Lujinxingia vulgaris: one gene and its partner. Each later gene encodes a partner of the first gene's protein in a complex. Links are inferred from orthologs where the notes say so. Each region holds a gene or a part of one and is shown on either strand. Other genes may lie near its edges.

Region 1 (7,944 bases):
AGAGGTCGTCAAGGTCGAGGGCATCGAGCGCGTGCGCTTCACCTCGCCATACCCCACCGACTTTACGCCCAAGCTCATCGCGACGATGGCGAAGCACGATAAGATCTGCAACTACCTGCACCTGCCCCTGCAATCGGGCTCCGACCGCACGCTCGAAGAGATGAAGCGCCTCTACACCAGCGGGGAGTTTTTCAAACTCGTCGACGATATCCGCGCGGCGATCCCGGACATCGCTATGTCCACCGACATCATCGTGGGCTTCCCCGGAGAGACCGAGGAAGATTACGAAGAGACGGTGGCCGCGCTGGAGCGCATCCGCTTCGACTTTGCCTACCTCTTCAAATATTCGGAGCGCGACGGCACCTACGCCTCGCGTAAGCTGCCGGACACGCTCGATGAGAAGACCAAAGGTCGCCGCCTTGCCTCGCTCATTGAGCGTCAGGAGGCTATCAGCGCCGAGATCTTCCAGAATCGCATCGGCACCACGGTGCGCGTGATGGTCGAGGGCGAGAGCCGTCGTGATGCGGCGGACCTCTGCGGGCGAAGCGATGATTTCAAGATGACGGTCTTCCCCAAACCCGAAGGTCGCGAGCTGATGCCCGGCGACTTTGTGAACGTGCGCATCACCGATGCCACCAGCCACACGCTCCTCGGCGAGATTGTCGAGGGATAATTCGGGCCGACGCGAATAAACGTTTTTTTCGGGTGTTTCTTGCACCCGCTTACCCCGGCCCACCTCCACGCACGAGGTGGGTCTTTCACTCAGCGGCCATTTGAAGCCGCCTCGCTGCGAGAAGAAACGGAGAACCTTTACGATGTCCCAGAACTTCATTTTCACCTCGGAGTCGGTCTCCGAGGGACACCCCGACAAAATCGCCGATCAGATCTCCGACAGTGTTCTCGACGCCATCCTGGCGCAGGACCCCAAGAGCCGCGTGGCCTGTGAGACGGTGGTCAACACCGGCCTTGTGCTGCTCGTCGGTGAGATCTCCACCCGGGCGACGGTCGACTATACGAAGATCGCACGCAACACCATCGAGCGCATCGGCTACAAAGAGGCCCGCTACGGCTTCGACCATAAGAGCTGCTCGGTGATGGTGGCGCTCGATGAGCAGAGCCCGGATATCGCCCAGGGCGTCGACGCCGAGCACGGCGTGGTCAGTGAGCAGGGCGCCGGCGACCAGGGCATCATGTTCGGGTATGCCTGCGATGAGACCGACCAGCTCATGCCCATGCCGATCATGTACTCCCACCAGCTCGTCGAGCACCTGGCGCACGTGCGCAAGTTCGGCGGCATGGACTGCTTCGGCCCGGACTCCAAGAGCCAGGTCTCGGTGCGCTACGAAGAGGGCCGCCCGGTCGCGATTGACGCGGTCGTGGTCTCGACCCAGCACACCGAAGACATGACCATCGAGCAGGTCCGCGAAGCGGTGATGGAGACGGTCATCAAGAAGGTGCTCCCGGCGCAACTTCTCAGCCCGGAGACGAAGTTCCACATCAACCCCACCGGCAAGTTCGTGATCGGTGGCCCGGTGGGCGACGCCGGCCTGACCGGCCGCAAGATCATCGTCGACACCTACGGGGGCATGGGCCGCCACGGTGGCGGCGCGTTCAGCGGCAAGGACCCCAGCAAGGTGGACCGCTCCGCGGCCTACATGGCGCGCTACGTGGCCAAGAACCTCGTGGCCGCAGGCTTTGCCGAGCGCCTGGAAGTACAGCTCTCCTACGCCATCGGCGTGGCCGAGCCGGTGAGCATCATGGTCAACACCTTCGGCACCGGCAAAGTGGACGAAGAGAAGATCGAGGCGCTCATCCCGCAGTTCTTCGACCTGAAGCCGGCCGGCATCATTGAGAGCCTGGACCTGCTCAAGCCGGTCTACAGCGAGACGGCCGCCTACGGGCACTTCGGCCGCCCCCAGTTCACCTGGGAGCGCACCGACAAGGCCGAGGCGCTGCGTAACGCGCTTTGATCGTTTGATTTAAGCGAAGGGTGTGGCTGGCCGCTCAGGCCAGCCACACCTGGCGCCCTTCCACCTGGACGCGGCGCATGGGAAGCCCGAAGGCCTCGCTCACATCTTCTTCATTGAGCACCTCATCGGGCGGACCCCACCCCAGCGCGCGCCCCGACGCCAGCAGCAAGACCCGGTCGAAGGTGCGGTGCACGAGGTTTAAGTCGTGCAGCACCGCCACCGCCGCGCCCCCCTGATCCACATGTTGACGCATGACCTCCAGCAGCCTGAGCTGATGACGAAGGTCGAGGTTTGCCGTGGGCTCATCGAGAAGCCAGAGAGGCGCATCGGCAACGAGCGCGCGGGCCATCACCACCCGCTGGCGCTCCCCACCGCTGAGCGAAGAGACGGGGCGATTGGCCAGCGCGTCGACCTCAAGGCGCGCGAGCGCGTCAAGCGCGCGCTGCCGATCCGCCGACGAGGGCAGGCTGAAGCGGGGGCGGCTGGCGTGAAGTCCCATCAATACGAACTCCAGCGCGCTGAACTCAAAGACTGGCGAGGAGCTCTGGGGGACGACCGCCACCCCCCGGGCGATCTCGCGACGCGTATACTCCGAGAGCTCCCGGTCACCCAGCCACACCTGCCCCTCATCGGCGGCGCGCACCCCGGCGATGGCGCGCATCAGCGTCGTCTTCCCCACCCCGTTGGGCCCCACGACCGCCCAGGCAACACCCGCCTCAACGCTGAAACTCAAGCCCTCAAAGAGCGTGCGATCGCCGACACGTGCGCCCACACCGTCGAGGCGCAGCAGCGGCGGAAGTCCGCGTCCTTGCTCGCTCATGCCCACCCCGCATCGCGACGCAACGCTCGCCATAAGAAGTACAGAAACATCGGCGCGCCGATCATCGAGGTCAAAACGCCTACTGGCAACGTCGTGCCGAGCACGCCGAAAAGGCTACGCGCGCTGACATCGGCCAGCGTCAAAAACGCCGCCCCGGCCAGCGCCGAGGTCGGCAGCAGCACCCGATGATCCGGGCCCACCACAAGGCGCATCGCGTGCGGCACGACCAGCCCCACAAAGCCGATGATGCCCGAGAAGGCCACACCCACGGCCACCGCCAGGCTGGCCAGCAGCAGGCAGATGCGCTGCACTTTTGCCACCTCCACGCCCAGGTAGGCGGCCTCCTCTTCGCCGAGCGACATCGCGTTGAGGTCGCGGGCGTAGGCAAAGAGCGCAGCCAGGCACAGACCAATCACCACGCTTACGCCCAGCATCACCGGCCAGGCGGTGCCCTCCACGCTGAGCGAGCCCATCAGATAAAACAGAATCTCCTGGGCTTTCTGTGCGGAGACGACGCTCTGCAAAAACATGATCAGCGAGGCAGCGAAGGCGTTGACGATCACCCCGGTTAAGAGGAGCACATAGGTCGCGCCGCGCCCGGAGGGCGCCTGGCGCGCCACGGCAAAAAGCGCCGCGAGCGCAGCGAGCGCGCCGCCGAAGGCGGCGAGCGGGGTGCCGATGGCGAGCACGCCGACGCTGAAGCTGCCGAGCGTTAAGAGCAGCGTGCCGCCCAGCGCCGCGCCTCCCGACACACCCAGGATGTAGGGATCGGCCAGGGGGTTTCGGAGAACGGCCTGAAAGACCGCACCGCCGGCGGCCAGCGCCGCACCCACCACGCCTGCGAAGACCACCCGGGGCAGGCGCGCGCTCCATAAGATCGCCTGCTCCGTGGAGCTGAGCTCGCCGCTCCACCAGCGCGCTACCAGATCATATCCACCCAGCGCGGAGCTCCCCGAGCTCAACCCCAGCGCCGCACTGAGCGCCCAGAGCACAAGCGTGATCGCCGCGCACAGCGCGATCTTCGTCGGGGTCAGCGCCGCGCGCATCATCGGGCCTCCTGCCCCGAATCCGCACCACGCGCGGCCTCCCCCAGAAGCTCCAACGCCTGCGGCACGCGCGGCCCCGGGCGCATCATCACCGCATCGGGAAGATGCACCACTCGCCCCTCTCGCACCGCCGGGAGGCTGTCGAAGTTTTTCCAGAAGCCCAGCACCTCCTCGCTGCTCACGTTGAGCGAGACATCGACAATGAGCTGCGGCCCAGCCTCAATCACCGCCTCCATATCGAGCACGGGGTAGGCCGTGGTGGCGTCGCCGGCGGCGTTCTCAAGGCCCGCCAACCCGAGCAACTCATCGCCAAAGGAGCCCGGCCCGGCCACGACCACCGGCTCGCGATCATAGGCCAGCAGCGCGCGTTGAGGTGCGGCGCCCTGTGTCGTGCGCAGCCGCTCGGAGACCTCATCGATCCCGCGCTCGGTCTGCGCGCGAAGTTCGCGCCCGGCCTCATCCTCGCCGATCCAGGCGCCCAGAAGTTCGATGGTGTGCAGCGCCGATTTCAGATCATCACCGCGCGCAAAAGCATAGGCCACCCCGGCTTCCTGGAGCTGATCGGCGACCTGATGATCGGCGCCGGCCTGCACGCCCACCACAAGATCGGGGCGCGCGGCCAGGATGGCCTCGAGATCCGGATCGAGCATCCCGCCGATCTTCGGCACCTCGCTCACCTCCTCGGGGAAGTCGCAATAACGGGTCACACCCACCACACGCTCGCCAGCGCCCAGAGCATAAAGCACCTCGGTGGTGGAGGGGGCCAGCGACACAATGCGCGCCGGCCGCTCGGGCAGGTTGGCGCTGAGCGTGGCGTCTTCGCGCACCACACGCTCTCCCGGCCCTTCATCGCTCGGCGAGGGCGTCGCCGGCTCAGCCCCGCGATCGCAGCCAGCGCCCAGCGCCGCAAAAAGCGCCAGCGCCACGATCGCGCGACCTCCCCAACTCAAACTCACCGGATGGTCATATTGCAAAGGCTTCACCTGGTGTTACACTACCGAGACCCGACGGCCTCCCACAGACAGCTCAAGGATCGGCAGCCATGGCGGGACGTGACCTGCTCAGTCAGTCAGAAATCGACGCGATGCTCAACAACCTGGAGCGTCAGATCGATCGTTTGCGCGTGCTCTACGAACGTTATTTTAACGGCGTGGACCGTCGCCCTCCCAGCCATCAGCGCCAGGAGGTGGTGCGCTTGAGCTTTGAGCTCGAGCACACCTTCATCAATAACACAGCCCAGAAGTTCCGTCTGCGAGCCTTAGTCCAGCGCTTCCAGACCTTCAAGACCTATTGGGATCGCACGCTTCGCCAGATCGAAGAAGGCACCTACAAGCGCGATCGCAACAAGGCTGAACGCCGCCAGGAGCGCCGCCAGGCCCGGGAGGCCCGCGACGACGACGGGGCCTACAACATCGATCTGGACAACGACTTCATCGAAGGGCTCGATGAGGTCGATCTCGACGCGATCCTTGGCGACGCCATCTCGGCGGTAGAGGCCTCTGAGCCCACTCCGGCAGCTCCCGCAGCGGCGGCTTCCGCATCCAGCAGCGCCGAGCGCGATGAGGCTGAGCGCGAGCGCATCCGCCGCGAAAAGCTCGCCGAAATCCAGCGCCAACTCGGGCTTGTGGGCGATGAGCCCGCAGCAGCAGCTCCGGCACCAACCCCATCCGCGCCCTCAGCGCCAGCGACGCCGGCAGCCGCCCCGTCCCCCGCAGCCGAGCGGCCCCCGAGCGATCCGCGCAGCCAGAAACTCGCCGCGATGCGCCGCAAACTCGCGCAGCGCGGCGGTGACGACGAAGCGTCCAGTACTGCCGCCGCCTCGTCCGACGCCGAGAGCGGTGTGCGCGGCGCGAGCTACGACAAGCTCGCCAAGATGAAAGCGATGCGCGAAAAACTCGCCAGCCGCTCCATTCAGCGCGCCTCTTCGGGGCCGATCCGTCGCCAGAGCTCCTCGACGCCCGCCACCCCCGGGGGCACCCGCACCACCGGCAGCCACCGCGTGGTACGCCGCCCGGCGAGCTCCGACGATGATAACGCGCGCCAGGTCTACGAGCGCCTCATTGAGGCCAAGCGCCGCTGCAACGAGCCCACCGATAAGTTGAGCTACGACGCGGTCAAACGCTCCATGGACCGCCAGCGCGAAGAGCTCCAGCGCAGCCGCGGCGCGCGCAACGTCGACTTCCAGGTCGTCATCAAGGGCGGCAAAGCCTACCTCAAGCCCGACACCAAAGAGTAAGGCTCAGCGCCTCTCAGGGGCGCGCCTCCATCGACGACTCGCGCTGGCGTGCCTGACGGAAGAGGCGCGTCTCCAGCTCCTCAACGAGCGCCTCGGTGCTGGCGCGATCCAGCGCCGAGACGGCGATGGCGTTGTACGCCCGCGCCACCGAGGCAGCCTCGCCAGGCTCCAGAAGATCGCTCTTATTAAAGACGAGCAGCTGCTCCTTATCGCCCAGACCGATCTCGGTGAGGATGCGGTTGACCGCCTCCATCTTATCGTCGAAACGCTCGTCGGAGACGTCGACCAGGTGCACCAGAATATCGGCCTCGTCGAGCTCTTCGAGCGTGGCCTTAAAGGCGGCGACCAGGTCGGCGGGAAGATCGTGAATAAAACCGACGGTGTCGGTGAAGATGATCTCGCGCTCGTCGGGAAAACGCAGCTTACGCGTAGTGGGCTGCAGAGTGGCGAAGAGCTTATCTTCGCTGAGCACCTCGGAGTTCGTCAGGGCGTTGAGCAGCGTCGACTTTCCGGCGTTGGTGTAGCCAACAATGCTCACCGTGGGCAGCTGGTTCCGGGTGCGGCGAGCACGGCGAACCTCGCGTTGTTTGCTGAGATTCTCGATGTCTTTTTCGAGCGAGCGGATGCGATCGCGGGCGCGACGTCGGTTGATCTCCAGCTTCGTCTCACCGGGACCACGGCCGCCGATGCCACCGGTGAGGCGGCTCATGCCGGTGTTGCGGCTATGCAGCCGGGGCAGGTTATATTTGAGCTGGGCCAGCTCCACCTGCACCTTACCGTCGCTGGAGGTGGCGCGCTGCGCGAAGATGTCGAGGATGAGCTGGGTGCGGTCGATGACCTTGATGTCGGTCTCATCGGTAATGCCGCGCAGCTGGGTGGGGCTCAAATCCTGGGCGAAGATGATGAGGTCGACGTCGAGCTGCAGCGCCCGAAGCGTGAGCTCCTCGATCTTACCTTTGCCCAGGGCGTATTTGGGGTGCATGCCGCTGCGACGCTGCACGAGCGTATCGACCACATCGACGCCGGCGGTGCGGCAGAGCTCGAGCATCTCGGCGACCTCCACCTCCTCGGGCCGTCCCTCGGGTGTGGCCACATAGGCCAGCAGCGCGGGCTGCCCCCCGGTCGTGATGACGTCGGCCGCCTTACGCTGGAACTCGCCCTCGAGCTCCATGATGAAGTGCGTGAAGCTCACGCCAACTTCGGCCGGGTTGGGGGCCTTGTAGGTCTCCCAGATGCGCTGCTCGGGGTTCTCCGGCACAAGGTGCGCCCAGGCCACCTGGCCCGGGTAGCCGCCCGGTCCCACCCCGATGCTCATCACAAGGTCGAGCTGCAGTTTGGAGAGGTCGGTGAGATCGTCGCGTGAGAGCTCAACATCTCGCCCCTTGCCGCCCAGGTGAGTGCGGATCAGGCGCACGCCGCGAAAGCGGCTCTGACCGGCGCGCTGACGCCCCAGATCCGGCAGGTAGACGCGCTGATTGTCGCCGAGCATCACATGCTCAACCTTGCCGGAGCGGTCCACCAGCACGGCGACCACCCGGTTGAGCTCCTCGGAGATGAAGGTCATCTGCGTGGCGAACTCCTGGCTTATCGCATCCAGGGTGCCAATTTTTCGTCGGTACAACTTCTCCAGCGCGCGCTTCTGGCTGGATTTCAGGCCGGTGGTCTCGCCATAGATCTCGCGTGCGATAGGTCACTCTCCTTTTAAAAAGTCTGCGCGTGGGCGGCGCTCTTTACGGCGTTGATAAACGATGTGATGAGACGGCGCCCTCAAAGAAAAAACGGCCGCCGCCCGAGCTCCATTCCGAAGCAGGCGGCGGCCGAGAAGATTGCCGGCGGTTCAACACGCCATGCTCAGGGCGGACACCCCAGACG
Region 2 (5,478 bases), on another replicon or contig:
CCTGGGCGGTGCGGCCCACCATCAGGTTGGCCGGCTTTAAGTCGCGGTGAATCACGTGGTGGGCGTGCGCCTCTTCCAGGCTCGCCAGGATCTGCAGGCAGCACTCCATCGAGCGGCGCTTGCCCAGCGCTCCACGCGCCTCAATGACCTCATCGAGGGTGCGCCCGTCGACGTACTCCAGCACCATGTAGGGGATGGCGTCAGAAGTGGTCCCGAAGTCGAAGATCGCCACGGTGTGCGGATCTTTGAGGCGGCTGGCCACGCGCACCTCGTTGATGAAGCGCTCGGCCACCTCGGGATGGGCCGCCATGACCTCCGGACGCAGAAACTTCAGCGCAACATCGCGATCCATCACCTCGTGGCGCGCGTGCACTACCGTCGCGAAACTTCCCTCCCCCAGCGGCCGCACGATGCGGTATTTTCCTTCAAAGAGCACCCCGGCGCGAAGCTCGCAAAACGCCCGGGTCTCAGCTTCTGGGTGGGTCATGCAGACTCTCTGGCTCAATACAGCTTTTACCCCGCAGGAGGGCGGGCGCACGAATCTAACACCCGAGATCTCGGCGGTCCATCGCCGGCTGCGCTGAGCGACCTCGATGCCATGGAGACAACCCTGACATTCGAGCTCGTCGTTGCCCCTGAACGCAAAAAAAGCCGCCCCCCGCGAGTGTCTCACGGGGGGGCGGCTTTTCAAACGCTTCAGGCGTTGAGGGCGGCGTCGGCGCGCGATGTTTACGACGCGCTGCCGACGCGCAAAGGGCTTACATCATGCCCATGCCACCCATGCCGCCCATACCACCCATGCCGCCCATACCAGCAGCACCGGCGGCGTCATCGTCGCCCGCCTTGGGCTTCTCGGCGATCATCGCCTCGGTGGTCAGCATCAGACCGGCGATGCTGGCCGCGTTCTGCAGCGCGGTGCGGGTGACCTTGACCGGGTCGATGACGCCGGCCTTGACCAGGTCTTCGTACACGTCGGTGCGGGCGTTGTAGCCGTAGTTGCCATCCTTGCCGAGCACGTTCTGGATGACGATGGAGCCTTCCACACCGGCGTTGGCCGAGATCTGGCGGATGGGCTCCTGAGCGGCGCGGCGCACGATGTCGACACCGAAGGCCTGCTCGCGCTCCAGGGAGAGGTTGTCGAGCACCTTGGAGGCGCGCAGCACGGCCACACCACCACCGGGGACGATGCCTTCTTCGACGGCAGCGCGGGTGGCGTTGAGGGCGTCTTCAACGCGGGCCTTCTTCTCCTTCATCTCGATCTCGGTCTGGGCGCCGACCTTGATCACGGCCACACCACCGACGAGCTTGGCCAGACGCTCCTGGAGCTTCTCACGGTCGTAGTCGCTGGTGGTCGACTCGATCTGGGCCTTGATCTGGTTGACGCGACCGGTGATCGCATCTTTGGTCCCCTGACCACCGACGATGGTGGTGGAGTCCTTGGTGATGGTCACGGTGCCGGCGGTGCCCAGGTCCTGAAGGGTGGCGGCTTCAAGCTTCATGCCGCGCTCTTCGCTGATGACGTTGCCACCGGTGAGGATGGCGATGTCTTCGAGCATGGCCTTGCGGCGGTCGCCGAAGCCCGGCGCCTTGACGGCGGCCACGTTGAGCACGCCGCGCAGCTTGTTGACCACCAGGGTGGCCAGCGCTTCGCCGTCGATGTCTTCGGCGATGATCAGCAGCGGGCGGTTGCCCTGACCGTGGACCTGCTCCAGCAGGGGCAGAAGATCCTTCATGGAGCTGACCTTCTTGTCGAAGAGCAGGATGAAGGGGTTGTCGAAGGTTGCTTCCATACGCTCGGCGTCGGTCACGAAGTAGGGCGAGAGGTAGCCGCGGTCGAACTGCATCCCCTCGACGAACTCGAGTTCGTCTTCCAGGCCCTTGGCTTCTTCGACGGTGATCACGCCTTCTTTGCCGACCTTCTCCATGGCCTCAGCGATGAGGTTACCGATGGACTCGTCGTTGTTGGCGGAGATGGTACCGACCTGCGCGATCTGGCCGCGCTCGCTGGTCTCGGTGGCCATCTTGTGCAGCTCTTCGACCACGGCGGTCACGGCCTTGTCGATGCCGCGCTTGATCTCCATCGGGTTGTGCCCGGCGGTCACAAGCTTGGTGCCTTCACGCAGGATGGCCTGAGCCAGCACGGTCGCGGTGGTGGTACCGTCACCGGCGGTGTCGGAGGTCTTCGAGGCGACCTCTTTGACCATCTTGGCGCCCATGTCTTCGAACTTGTCCTCAAGCTCGATCTCCTTGGCGACGGTCACGCCGTCTTTGGTGATGAGCGGAGCGCCGAAGCTCTTCTCGATGACCACGTTGCGGCCCTTCGGCCCCAGGGTCACGCGCACGGCGTTGGCAAGGGTGTTAACGCCGTTGAGGATGCGCTGGCGAGCGCGGGTATCAAAAATGATCTCTTTGGCCATGGTCTGTCTCCTGAAATTTCGGTTGGGTTGCTCGCCCTGAGTCGGCGAGCCAGATTCATACGCAGGACATCCCTCGCGCTGATTGCAGCGCGAGCTCAGCAGCGAGCTTTAGTCGGTGATGACCGCCAGGATCTCTTCTTCGCGCAGGATCAGGTGCTCTTCGCCGTTGATCGTCACATCGGTGCCGGAGTACTTGCCGAAGAGGACCTTGTCGCCTTCTTTGACCTGCAGCGCGACGGGCTTACCGTCATCACCGGGCTTACCTTTGCCGGTGGCGCGCACGATACCTTCAAGCGGCTTCTCTTTGGCGGTGTCGGGGATGATGATGCCGGTCGAGGTCTTTTCTTCGCTGGGCACGCGCTGGATAAGGACGCGATCGTACAGGGGCTGAATCTTCATCGCTTCACCTCGTAGAATGGGTTAAGGAACACGTTGAGTGTTGGAAAACAGGGGCTGATTGGGCCCCTTAGCACTCTCAAGGGGGGAGTGCTAACGCGGCATACCGTATGCGCCGACCTAACCAAGTCAAGCAGAAAAGTTTGACAGGCTTCGCTCCCCCTTTAATTACGCCGACTTTGGCGCTATCGTCGCTCGCTGCAGTCCCCGAAACGCGCACCGCCATGGCGGGCGCCCGGGGCAACCGAGCATGGTAAACCACGACTCTTGCGAGTGCTCCGTGACCGACGTTTTTGATCCTTCCCAGCTTCACGCCCAGGCCCGCCGTGTGCGTCGCGCCGCCCGCGAGCTCGCGCGCCAGCCCGGCGCGCTGCGCGACGACGCGCTCCTGCACATGGCCCGGGCGCTGCGCGCCCACACCGACGCCATCCTCAGCGCCAACCAGGCCGACCTGGAGGCCGCCCGGGCCAGCGGCCTGGAGGATTCGTTTATCGATCGCCTGCGCCTGAGCCCCGAGCGCATCGAGCAGATGGCCTGCGCCCTCGACGAGGTCCGCGCCCTGCCCGACCCACTCGGCGGCTACGATGAGATGTGGATGCGCCCCAACGGCCTGCAGGTCGCTAAAAAGCGCATTCCTCTGGGCGTCATCGGCATCATCTACGAGGCCCGCCCCAACGTGACCAGCGATGCGGCCGCGCTCTGCTTAAAGAGCGGTAACGGCGTGATGCTCAAAGGGGGCAGCGACGCGTTTGCCTCCAACCTGGCGGTCGTCACCGCGCTGCGCGAGGGTCTCCAACAGAGCGATCTTCCGCCGGAGGCCTGCGAGGCCATCGGCTTTGTGGAGACGCGTCAGCGCGAGGCCACCGCCCACCTGCTCACCCTGAGCGACGCGATCGATGTGATCATCCCCCGCGGCGGCAAGGGGCTCATTCAATTTGTGCATCAGCACTCCCGCATCCCCGTCATCAAACACGATGAGGGCGTCTGCCACTTGGTCGTCGACGGCTCCGCCAGCCCGGAGACGGTGGAGCGGGTGGTGCTCAACGCCAAGGTGCAGCGCCCCGGGGTGTGCAACGCCGCCGAGACGCTGCTTTTTACCGAGAGCGCGCTTGAGGAGCATGTGCCCCGCTGCCTTAAGTCCTTGTCGGAGGCCGGCGTACGCCTGCACCTCTGCCCGGCCAGCGCCGCCATCGCACGCGCGGCCAACATCGACTTTTGCGAAGCCACCGACGACGCGTACGCCGCCGAGTTCTTAAGCCTGGAGCTGGCGGTGCGCGTAGTCGCCGACCTCGACGAGGCCATCGCGCACATCGATCGCTTTGGCTCTCGCCACTCCGAGGCCCTTCTCACCGAGAGTTATGCCCAGTCTCAGCGTTTCATCGACGCGGTGGACTCCTCGGTGGTACTCATAAACGCGTCGACACGCTTTAGCGACGGCGGCCAGCTTGGGCTGGGCGCCGAGATCGGCATCAGCACCACCCGCATGCACGCCTACGGCCCGATGGGCTTAAAGGAATTGACGACCACCAAATTCGTTGTGTTAGGTACGGGACAGATCCGGGAGTGACCCGCGATTTCGCCTCACCATCCACGAAGACGTCGAGGATGGATGAGGTCACCGGCGCCAGAGGCGCCGGGCAAACCTGACCAGGAGAGGAATGAAGACAGACAGCGCCGCTTCCACCCCGAACACCCCTCAGTCCGAAATCGATCAGGAGCTGATCGACGTGGCCCGCGGCATCGCCGCGGTCACCTGGGATCTTAAAGCGCTCAACACCACCGTCATCGATCTGCGCGGTCGGGTGAGCTACACCGACTTTATCATCGTGGCCACTGGCACCTCCGAGCGTCACGTGCAGGCACTGGCCAAACGCGTCGACTCCGAGATGCGCGACTCCGGCCGCAAGAGCATGGGCACCGAAGGCCTGGACACCGGCCGCTGGGCCCTGCTCGACTACGGCGACATCATCGTGCACATCTTCCACCAGGACGCCCGCAAGGATTACGACCTGGAGCGCATGTGGTCGGAGGCCCCTCGCCTGGAGCTCGAAGACGCCCCCGAAGAGCTCTACGGCCACTTCGACGGCGAAGCCTTCGGAGCCTGATACGACGGCCGCAAGCCAACGCGATGCGCGTTGCAGCACCCTGATTAAAAAACGCCCCGGCAGCCAGGCTGCCGGGGCGTTTTTTATCGTCACATCAACTTCACGTCTCGCTTCTTACTTATGGTAGGGCTCACCGCGAATGATCGTCATCGCCCGGTAGAGCTGCTCCCAGAGCATCATGCGCGCCATCTCGTGGGGGAAGGTCATCTTCGAGAGCGAGAGGCGCCGATCGCAGCTTTTGATAAGCTGCCGATCCAGCCCGTGCGCGCTGCCGATGTAGAAGACCACATGGCGCTGACCACCGACCATCCAGCCGTCCATCCACTCGGCCAGCTGAGCGCTGTCGATTTGCTTCCCTCCCTCGGTCATCGCGATGGTGAGCGCCGGCTCCGGCGAAGCTTTGCGCATCGCCTCGGCCTCCTCGGCCAGAGCCCCGGCCACATCGTTGCCACTGACGCGCACCTCGCGCACCTCCACATCTTCCACGGGCAGATGATGCGCCAGCCGCTCGCGATACTCCTTTGCGAGCTCGCCAAGGCGAGCGTCTCGCATCTTCCCCA

What was found. The genes of interacting proteins can lie anywhere in the genome.
Region 2: the proteins of metK (region 1) and groL are in contact, whole or in part, in a cryo-EM structure (PDB 8P4O), measured with the Escherichia coli proteins. The link is inferred for Lujinxingia vulgaris from one-to-one orthologs.

What each region holds. Positions count from the first base shown.
Region 1 is NZ_VOSM01000007.1:26,762-34,705, reverse strand. What follows is about bases 1-2,892. They hold metK (methionine adenosyltransferase), read left to right. Parts: upstream 1-815; coding sequence 816-1,970; downstream 1,971-2,892. Other genes in these bases: FRC98_RS14105 (FecCD family ABC transporter permease), read right to left, coding at 2,787-2,892; FRC98_RS14110 (ABC transporter ATP-binding protein), read right to left, coding at 2,005-2,790; miaB (tRNA (N6-isopentenyl adenosine(37)-C2)-methylthiotransferase MiaB), read left to right, coding at 1-673. Also shown: more of FRC98_RS14105, read right to left, coding at 2,893-3,839; FRC98_RS14100 (ABC transporter substrate-binding protein), read right to left, coding at 3,836-4,810; FRC98_RS14095 (MXAN_5187 C-terminal domain-containing protein), read left to right, coding at 4,879-6,072; GTPase HflX, read right to left, coding at 6,086-7,693; FRC98_RS14085 (FHA domain-containing protein), read right to left, coding at 7,924-7,944. UniProt on the Escherichia coli protein: Catalyzes the formation of S-adenosylmethionine (AdoMet) from methionine and ATP.
Region 2 is NZ_VOSM01000001.1:534,050-539,527, reverse strand. What follows is about bases 89-2,968. They hold groL (chaperonin GroEL), read right to left. Parts: upstream 2,418-2,968; coding sequence 759-2,417; downstream 89-758. Other genes in these bases: FRC98_RS02160 (co-chaperone GroES), read right to left, coding at 2,526-2,816; FRC98_RS02170 (serine/threonine protein kinase), read right to left, coding at 89-487. Outside these bases: more of FRC98_RS02170, read right to left, coding at 1-88; FRC98_RS02155 (glutamate-5-semialdehyde dehydrogenase), read left to right, coding at 3,064-4,380; rsfS (ribosome silencing factor), read left to right, coding at 4,472-4,918; FRC98_RS02145 (23S rRNA (pseudouridine(1915)-N(3))-methyltransferase RlmH), read right to left, coding at 5,033-5,478.